3 regions of the Mesorhizobium sp. M1406 genome follow, and region 1 is predicted to be linked to each of the others. Evidence: predicted binding sites of a transcription regulator. Region 1 holds the regulator's gene; each other region holds the start of a gene.
The links. Region 1 encodes LexA, which represses DNA repair genes until DNA is damaged. Its sites were predicted from a motif close to TGTTCNNNNTGTGTTCNG; they were not measured.
Positions count from the first base shown of each region.

Region 2: the regulator LexA is predicted to act here: its motif matches at 1,583-1,600, upstream of NKH03_RS21220 (DNA recombination protein RmuC).
Region 3: the regulator LexA is predicted to act here: its motif matches at 1,348-1,365, upstream of dinB (DNA polymerase IV).

Region 1 covers NZ_JAMYKW010000015.1:40,884-44,160, forward strand. The annotation lists gene kynU (kynureninase) at 1-1,145, shown strand, start outside; gene lexA (transcriptional repressor LexA) at 1,589-2,341, shown strand; gene NKH03_RS15215 (ComEC/Rec2 family competence protein) at 2,338-3,277, opposite strand, start outside.
Region 2 covers NZ_JAMYKW010000027.1:30,481-33,757, forward strand. The annotation lists gene fmt (methionyl-tRNA formyltransferase) at 1-574, opposite strand, end outside; gene NKH03_RS21210 (hypothetical protein) at 778-942, opposite strand; gene def (peptide deformylase) at 999-1,529, opposite strand; gene NKH03_RS21220 (DNA recombination protein RmuC) at 1,633-2,904, shown strand; gene NKH03_RS21225 (GFA family protein) at 2,926-3,277, opposite strand, start outside.
Region 3 covers NZ_JAMYKW010000059.1:13,272-16,548, forward strand. The annotation lists gene NKH03_RS28835 (Y-family DNA polymerase) at 1-623, opposite strand, end outside; gene NKH03_RS28840 (ImuA family protein) at 538-1,299, opposite strand; gene dinB (DNA polymerase IV) at 1,547-2,602, shown strand; partial or broken gene ligD (DNA ligase D) at 2,615-3,277, opposite strand, start outside.

The sequences.
Region 1 (3,277 bases):
TCGACGGCAATTCACTTGGGGCGGCATCACATGCCGTTTTCGGCGAGTTGCAGCAAGCGGCGACCCAGGAATGGGCCCAGGATCTCATCCGGGCCTGGAATACAGCCGGATGGTTCGAGATGCCGATCGAACTCGGCGATCAGCTTGGACGCCTGATCGGAGCCGCGGCCGGCCAGACCGTCGTCTGCGACACGACGTCGACCAACATCTACAAGGTGTTGCATGCGGCGATGGAGATGCGGCCCGGCCGGTTGGCCATCGTCGCCGAGGGTGACAGTTTTCCCACCGACCTGTACATCGCCGAAGGCGTGGCCTCGACCCGGGATGGCGCCTTGCTGCGCCTCGCGGGCGTCGACGCGCCAACCATCGAGGAGCTGATCGACGAAAGCGTCGCGGTGGTGCTGGTCAACCACGTCAATTACAAATCCGGTGAACTGCGCGACATGACGGCGCTGACGCGCAAGGCCCATGCGGCCGGAGCGCTGATCGTCTGGGATCTCTGCCACACCGCGGGCGCTCTGCCGGTCGAGCTCGATCATGCAAATGCTGATTTCGCTGTCGGCTGCACCTACAAATACCTCAACGGCGGTCCGGGCGCGCCAGCCTTCATCTATGCCGCCCAGCGCCACCACGGCGAGATCAGCCAGCCACTCAGCGGCTGGTGGGGGCATGCGAGGCCCTTTGCCTTCGAACGGGGTTATGTTGCCGGCACCGGTATCCGCCGCTTTCTGTGCGGCACGCAGCCGGTCCTGTCGATGCGGGCGCTCAAAGGTGCGCTCGCCATCTGGAACGACGTCGACATGGCGGCATTGCGAAAGAAAAGCGTCGCGCTGACCGAACTGTTCATCCAGCTCGTCGAAGCGAAGTGCGGCGCCTATGGTCTCACGCTGGAGAGCACCCGAGATGCGACCAAGCGCGGCAGCCAGGTGTCGTTCCTTCACGATCAGGGCTATCAAATCATGCGGGCGCTGATCGAGCGCGGCGTGATCGGTGACTTCCGCGCGCCGTCAGCCATCCGTTTCGGATTTACGCCGCTCTATGTCGGCTACAAGGACGTGTGGCTGGCGGTCGAGGTGCTGGAAGACATTCTGCGCACGAGTGCATGGAAGGACCAGCGTTTCGCCGTCAAGGAGGCCGTAACCTGACGCGGCCGTCCCGACGATCTGTCGTCGCGTCTTGCCCCCAGGTCGGATGACGGAGGACGAATTTTTCGGCTCGCGAATGCGTTCGCCGCTGGTAGCCAGCGCAGGCTGCAATAGATTAACCAAGGTTGGCATTTTGGCTTCGTTTCGTTCACGGCAAACGAACGCCCGGAAAGCTGGAAATGCGCCCGTCGCGGATCCATGGGCAGCTCATGCCAGGCTTGAGCCAAGGTGGGCCACAGCCCATTAACCATAACAATTTCAATGCCGGCAAGCGCATTGTGACGGCATACAGTCGTCGACGAGGCCCGCTGGCGAGCGCCAATAATTTCGACCCCCTTAATAAATTCATTAAACTTTAAACAGTTGCGGAACACAACTGGAACAGATAGTGTTTGTTCTGGGTTTGTTTTTCCGATTCTGGTTTCAGGTACCTGGGGGCCGCCATGCTGACGCGCAAGCAACACGAACTGCTGATGTTCATCCATGAACGCCTGAAGGAAAGCGGCATTCCGCCATCCTTCGACGAGATGAAGGAGGCGCTCGACCTTGCCTCCAAATCCGGGATTCATCGTTTGATCACGGCACTGGAAGAGCGCGGCTTCATTCGCCGGCTGCCCAACCGGGCACGCGCGCTGGAAGTGCTGCGGCTGCCGGACTCGATCGCACCCGGCCTCAACGCGGCAAAGAAGTTTTCTCCAAGCGTCATCCAGGGCAGTCTTGGTCAGGCCAGTCTCGGCCAGGGCGGCCTTGGCCGGCAGATCAGGCCAGCGTCTTCGCGGATGTCTTCAGCAGGCAATGACGACGACGTGGTCGCCGCCGTGTCGATCCCCGTGATGGGGCGCATCGCCGCCGGTGTGCCGATCGATGCCATCCAGCACCAGACGCATTCGATCTCGGTGCCGCCAGACATGATCATGGGCGGCGAGCACTATGCGCTGGAGGTCAAGGGCGACTCGATGATCGAGGCCGGCATCTTCGACGGCGACACCGTCATCATCCGCAATGCCGATACGGCGAGCCCTGGCGAGATCATCGTGGCGCTGGTGGATGAAGAGGAAGCGACGCTGAAGCGGTTCCGCCGCAAGGGCGCCTCGATTGCTCTCGAAGCCGCCAATCCGGCCTATGAAACCCGTATTTTCGGGCCAGACAGGGTCAAGGTGCAGGGCAAGCTCGTTGGCCTGATCCGCCGCTACTAAGGCAGCTGCGGTTCAACGACTGGCTTCTCGGGTCTCTTGAAGGGCGGCAGTCCCCTCGCCTCGCGTGAAAACTTGCGTTGCGCGTGCCAGGGCCGATATGGCCTGTCCACGGCGAAGCTGATTGTCGCCGGCGCGGTCGCCGATTGGCGATCGAAGAAGACGGCAGCACTGCCTTTGCGGGCCAGTTGCCGTTTGGTGATAACGAGAACCAGCGGGTTGTGACAGGCGTCATAGGCCGTCGCGTCATTGATGACGATCAGGTCGGCGAAACCACAGGCTTTCCAGGTGTCTTTTCGGTCCTCGACATAGGCAATGAACGCGCCGGACGGATGCCTGGCGACGCAAACGCCTGAAGTGCAATAGAACGGTGCTCCCGGCGGCATTTCAGCCGCATCCGCGACGTCGAATTGACCGTCGCCTTCGTCGAACACCTCCGGCACGATGATGCTTTCGGATGTCAGCGCACGCTTCCAGTTGTCGACGGTGAATTCGTTCGGCCTGGCCCGGCTGACCGCGAGTTCGCCGCCGCCGATCGGCAACGCGACCAGCCTTGCGTCCTCCGAGATCAGCACGTCGGGTGCGCGCGTGTCCGAGACCGTCAGCAGGCCGGCAAGCGCGAAAGGAAGAGCTGCCAGCCGCAGCCATGTCGTCGCCATCGTCGCGATGACAAGGGCAATCGCCACCAGGAGGACAGACTGCCGCGAAATCAAGCCGATTGCGTCGACTGGCGAACGCTCGGAAATCCATCCGGACATTGCGATCATCGCCGTCAGGCCTTTGCCCATTACATAAAGAAAGGGGCCGTCGGCGCCGAATGGCATCGCCAGTGCGCTGAGGACTGCGAAAGGCATGACGACCAGTGATACGATCGGCATGATCGCCAGATTGGCGAACAGGCTGAGCGGCGACACACGCTGAAAATGCCAGATGGCAAAC
Region 2 (3,277 bases), on a different contig from region 1:
TCAGGGTGTTCCTTTCCAGTCGCGCCAGCGCTTCCACCATCAGGGCTGCGCCGACACTCATCAACCGATCATGCAGATCGCCGGCAGTCATATCGGGTTCGATGGTACATTTTTCAACCATTCCGACCGGGCCAGTGTCCAGGCCCTCTTCCATGCGCATCACCATCATGCCGCTTTCCAAGTCACCGGCCATGATGGCGCGCTGGATCGGCGCGGCGCCGCGCCAGCGCGGCAGAAGCGAGGCATGGCCGTTGATGCAGCCAAGCCGGGTTGCGTCCAGAACCGCCTTCGGCAGCAGCAAGCCATAGGCGACGACCACGGCGACATCGGCGTGCAAGGCACGGAAGGCGGCCTGCTCGGCCTCGCTCTTGAGCGATGTGGGCGTGCGCGTCTCGATGCCCAGCCGCTCCGCCTCGCGCTGCACCGGCGACGGCGTCAGTTCCAGTCCGCGCCGTCCGGCGGCGCGCGGCGGTTGCGTATAGACGGCGGCGACATCGTGACCGGCCTCGGCAATGGCGTGCAGCGTCGGCACCGAAAACTCGGGCGTGCCCATGAAGATGACGCGAAGGGGCATTTTTCTTTCGATATCCTATCTTCTGCTCGCGCCGTGAGCCGGCTCAGGCACCCGCTTCAAACGGGTTTATGATCTTCAGGTCAAGGCCGTCAAAGTCGCGGGCGACCACGGTCGCTTTTCCTTTCCGCTTCGATTGTGTCCATGATCTCGGCGTATTCATCGCCAATTGCGCTTTCAGCGACGAAAGCCGAGCGAATCGCGTCCTATGCCGAGAGGCTCAGCTCCTGCTGAGATCGCCGTTCCGCAGCCATGCCTTTGCGCAAAAGATCGATGGCCCTGTCCGACAGGCTCTGGCCGACCTTGTGTGCCGCCAGTTCGATTTCGCGTTTCAAAGGCTCGGGAATGTCTCTGATCAGGATGTCGGCCATCGGCATCTCCATTTGGTGCTGTGCCGCCGACATCAGGCCTGGAGTGGACTCCAGCCCTATCCCATCAGCTTGCCCGGCGCCTTGTCCTTGGCGAGCTTCTTGAATTTCTTCACCACCATGTCGCGCTTCAGCTTCGAGATGTGGTCGATGAACAAGACACCGTTGAGGTGGTCGATCTCGTGCTGCAGGCAGGTCGCCATCAGGCCCTCTGCCTCCAACTCCTGCAATTTGCCGTCGCGGTCGAGATATTTGACCCGCACGGAGGCCGGGCGTTCGACCTCGGCGTAGTAGTCCGGGATCGACAGGCAGCCCTCCTCGTAGACGGAGCGCGCATCGGCGCTCTCCAGGATTTCCGGGTTGATGAAGACGTGCGGCGCCGGCTCTTCGTCTTCCTTGGCGAGATCGATCACCAGCATGCGCAGCGGCTCGCCGATCTGGATTGCGGCCAGCCCGATGCCGGGGGCGTCATACATGGTCGCCAACATGTCGTCGGCCAATTTGCGCAAAGGCGCGTCGACGCGCTCCACCGGCTTGGAAACCTGGCGCAGGATGGGGTCGGGAAGGATGATGAGCGGCTTGATCGGCATGGCGTTCCACCTAAGACCTCCAGCGAAAAGCGTCAACCGCCGGGCTTGAGGCTCGTTCACGTTTTGATCTGTGTCAGCCGTGCGAATCATCTATGCTGTCCACATGAATGATCTGACCACCATCCTTTCCGAACCTGTCGCCCGGCTTGGCGCCACCACGATCACGCTCGGCCATGCGCTGGCCTTCGGCGTCTTGCTGTTCCTCGGCCTGTTCGTGGCGCTCGTCATCGCGCTGTGGCGATCGGCCAAGGCGCGCGCCGTCGCCGCGGCCGAAGCCGCCGACCATGCCCGCGACGCCGAGGCGCGGATGGCCGGCATTTTGCAATCGCAAGCGGAGATGCAGGGCCGCATGGGCGCCATCGCCGAGGTGTTCGGGGCACGGCAGGCGGAATTGACGCAGTCGATCGGCCTGCGCCTCGACGCCATGACCGGCCGCCTCGGCCAGACCATGACCGAGCAGACCAAATCGACGCATGAAAGCCTGGCCAAATTGCAGGAGCGACTGGCGATCATCGATGTCGCGCAGGGCAATATCCAGTCGCTCGCCGGCCAGGTCGTGCAGTTGCAGGCGATCCTCTCCAACAAGCAGACGCGCGGCGCCTTCGGCCAGTCGCGCATGGAGGCTATCGTCGCCGACGGCCTGCCGCACGGCGCCTATGAATTCCAGGCGACGCTGTCGAACGGCAGCCGGCCCGATTGCCTGGTGAAGATGCCGAACGGCGCCCCGTCGCTTGCCATCGACGCGAAGTTTCCGCTGGAAGCCTGGAATGCCATCCGCGCCGCCGACGGCCCCGACTTGCAGAAGGTCGCCTCGCAGGCCTTCCGCCGCGACATCGAGATCCATGTCCGCGATATATCGGAAAAATACCTCATCCAGGGCGAGACGCAGGACACCGCCTTCATGTTCGTGCCGTCGGAATCGGTGTTCGCCGAGATCCACGAGAATTTCGAGGCGATCGTCCACAAGGCGCATCGCGCCCGTGTCGTCATCGTCTCGCCGTCGCTGCTGATGCTGTCGATCCAGGTCATCCAGGCGATCCTCAAGGACGCCCGCATGCGCGAACAGGCGCATCTGATCCAGGGCGAGGTCATCCGGCTGATGGAGGACGTTGCGCGTGTCGACGAGCGTGTGCGCAAGCTGCAGGTCCATTTCGGCCAGTCCGCCAAGGACATCGACGACATCCTGGTTTCGACGTCGAAGGTCACCAAGCGCGGCCAGAAGATCGAGGCGCTGGAATTCGGCGCGCAGCCCGACGGCGATGCCGCCGCGGACGCGGCGTCACGGGCTCCCGCTGCGAAGGTCGACGCGAGCCCCCGCGTCGCCGATTCGAAAACCGGACAGCTCAGGCTGAGGGTCGTCGAAGGCGACGACTGAGCGACGGCGCCGGATCCGCCCCTACTGCTCTTCCTTGGTCGCCATACCCGGGAATTCCGGCAGCCATGGCAGCGCCGAGCGATGCCAGCTCTGCCTTCTCGGGACCAGTTGTTCACGTTGCCGCGCCGTGCCGACCCGGATGCCATAAACCTTCGGCCCGTCGCCAACCGATGTGGCGTAGAGATGCGAGCCGCACTCGCCGCAAAAGCCCTGCGCGCGCTTGGCGCCGCTCGATCCTGTCTTGATATAGACCTTTGGCGCACCCTTGGTGATCCGGTACTGGCCTTCCGGCGCGCCCACGGTCACGCGAAAAGCCGTTCCGGTCAGTTGCTGGCAATCGATGCAGTGGCAGATTCCGGTGTTCTCCGGGTCG
Region 3 (3,277 bases), on a different contig from region 1:
CGCGGCGCCGCCTCGACCTCACTCACCCGTTCGAAACCGAGCGTGAGCAGGCCTTCGACGATATCGCTGGGAAGCCGCAGGGCGCTGATCGGGAGCTCCCGCACGATCGCCGCGGCTTGCCCGGCCGGCGCAACGAAGGTCGGTCGGGCTAGGAAGCGCGCGCAGGCATGGGCGGCGCCCCAGGTATCGGCGACTGCCGCTCGTGCCGCGATGCCGGAGGCTGCCATGCGGGACACCAGCCCCTCGATCATCGTGCCCTCCCCGCCATGCAGATGGTCGGCACCCGTGGTGTCGATGATGAGCCCATCGGGCGGATCGGCCGCGACGATCGGGGCATAGCGGAGCGACCAGAGCGCCACTCTATCGAGGGCCTCGGCATCGGCGGCTGTATCCAGGTCGAAGCTCTGCAGGTTGGGCACCAGCACCTGCGCCTTGCTCGCTGGTATGCCCACGCGCAGGCCGGCCGCTTGTGCCGCCGCATCGGCGGCCAGCACGAGCCGCCGGTTTCCCTGCCGGCCGAGCATGATGACCGGGGTTTCAGCCGATGGCGCGGACTGGCCCATTGCGCGTCGCAGGCGATCGGTCGGCCAGGTCGGAAAATAGAGCGAGACGACCCTTGTCATCGCAGGCTTCCACTTCAAAATCGGCGCTTTCTCCCGCCCGCACCCGGATCAGTTCGAGCTGCCAGCGAGCGCGGCCGATACCGGGGACCGGCAAGGGACGGGAGGGTAGCGCGGTGACCCGCCAGCGGGTGACCGCGGCGGTTGGTTGTCCAAAATCGGTCGCTTCGGTTTGTCGTCGCCAACGGCGGATAGCGATGCCGATGGCGCCCGTGGTTTCGGCGGCCAGTTGCAGTCGGCGGGAGGCGGTCATGGAGAGACGTGCCAGTTCGGCAACGACGGCGCCTAGACCGCCATGGCGAAGCCCTTCTTCGAAGCAGGCGAGCACGGCGGCCTCGTCGCCGGCCTCGACATAGACGACGCGACCGGGCAGCAGCCCGGCTTGGGCGAGCGCAGGGGCAAAGAGGTCCTGCCGGGTGACGCACCAGAGCACCTTGCCCTTGGCGCGCGCTGCAATGCCGGCGGCAAAAAGCGCCGCCGCCGCCCCATCGATCGCCCCGTTGCGGCCGCCGGCAACCTCGTGCAGCGCCCCGAGCGCCAGCCCGCCTCCCGGCAAGACCTTGTCGACCGTGGGAACGCCGAAGGGAAGCGTGGCACGATTGCGCGCCGGCCCACCTTCGAGGCGCGCGATTCGCTCGCGAAGTGCGGCGATAGCAGGGCTGGCGGCCGGCTGACCCATAAACGAAACACTCTCAAACTGTCTTCCCAATGGATTTCGGGGCTGATATGTTCCTTATTTGTTCTCTTTGGTGTCCGAGAGTCAATCGGACTCGTTGCGCCGCTGCGAGAGTTGATCCCAGACTGCACTCGATCGAGTTGCGGTCTATTGATGTGCCGGGTGATGCAGGGACGACGAAGTGGGCGAGGGAAGCGACAAAAGCCGAGAAGCTGATACACCGCGGGAGGGCACGGCCATCCTTCGCAAGATGATCCATGTCGACATGGATGCCTTCTTCGCCTCGGTCGAACAGCGCGACAATCCGGACCTGCGCGGCAAGCCGGTGGCAGTCGGCGGCTCGGCGGCGCGCGGTGTAGTGGCCGCTGCGAGCTACGAGGCTAGAAAATTCGGGGTGCGATCGGCCATGCCCTCGATTACGGCGAAACGCAAATGCCCTGATCTGATCTTCGTGCCGCCGCGCTTTGACGCCTACCGGGCCGTCTCCCAGCAGATCCACGCGATCTTCGCCGAGCATACGCCCCTGATCGAGCCGCTCTCGCTCGACGAAGCCTATCTGGACGTTACACACAATCTGCAGGGCATTCCGGTCGCCACGACAATCGCGGAAATGATCCGCGCGAAGATCAAGGCCGAGACCGGTCTGACGGCCTCGGCCGGCGTCAGCTACAACAAATTCCTGGCCAAGCTCGCCTCCGGCCAGAACAAGCCCGACGGACTGTTCGTCATCACCCCGAAGCTAGGGCCGGCTTTTGTCGAGGCGTTGCCCGTGCGGAAATTTCATGGTGTCGGCCCGGCGACCGCCGACAAGATGGCTCGGCTCGGCATCGAGACCGGCGCCGACCTGCGCGCACAGAGCCTGGCGTTCCTCGAGGAGAGATTCGGGAAGGCGGGTCCTTACTATTACTGGATCGCGCGCGGTATCGACGAACGTCCGGTGCGGGCCGACCGCGAGCGCAAGTCCGTGGGGGCCGAGGACACCTTTGCGAGCGATTTGTTTGACCTCGAAAGTGCTCGCAAGGAGCTGGCGCCATTGGTCGCCAAGGTCTGGCGCTATTGCGAGGAAAGATCGATCCAAGGTCGCACGGTGACATTGAAGGTGAAATTCGCCGACTTCCAGCAGATCACGCGCAGCCGCACGATCGGACGCGTCATTGAGGGCGAAGCCGACCTAGCGACCGTCAGCGGCACACTCCTCGAACAGTTGTTTCCGATCGCGAAGGGAATCCGCCTGCTCGGGGTGACAGTTTCAAATCTGAGCGGAACGCGAGCCGAGACCGATCGGCAGATGTCGCTGACGATCTAGGACTGGCTGCAGCTATCGGACTGCTTTTCGGATCCGCTCTGTCAGCGTTTGTTCGACATCGAAATAGCCCTCCCAGGCGTCGGACACCTGAGCCCGAGCGGCGGCAGTGAAAACGTCAAATGCGCTGGCACTCTTGAATGTCGGCAGTTCAACCCAAGTGACAGGTACGGCGCAGGATGCACCGGACCGGGCCCGCGTCGACCACGGGCAAATTGCCGTGGCGCCCTGTCCGTTGCGCAGATAGTCGATGAACATACGGCCCTTGCGCCTCACCTTGCTCATATTCGCGACGAAGCGGGACGGATCGGTGCGGGCCAGCAGTTCGGCAAGGTTCTGGCAGAAGCCCTTGACCGCTTCCCAGTCGGCCTCGGGAACGAGTGGAACGACCACGTGGACGCCCTTGCCACCTGATAACAGCGGCCAGGATTGGAGGCCGAGTGCCTCGAGAACGCCGCGGATGTCGAGCGCGGCCTGCTTGACGTCACCAAAGCCCAGGCCCTCGTCGGGGTCGATGTCGAAGATTATCCGGTGCGGCAAGTCTGGCTGCTGGCGAAGGCTTCCCCAGACGTGGAATTCGAGCACATTCATTTGGACGCCGGCGATCAGCCCCGCCAGGTCATCGACCCAGAGGATGCGGCTTTCCTTGCCGGACATCTTCTCCAGCTGGCCGTCATG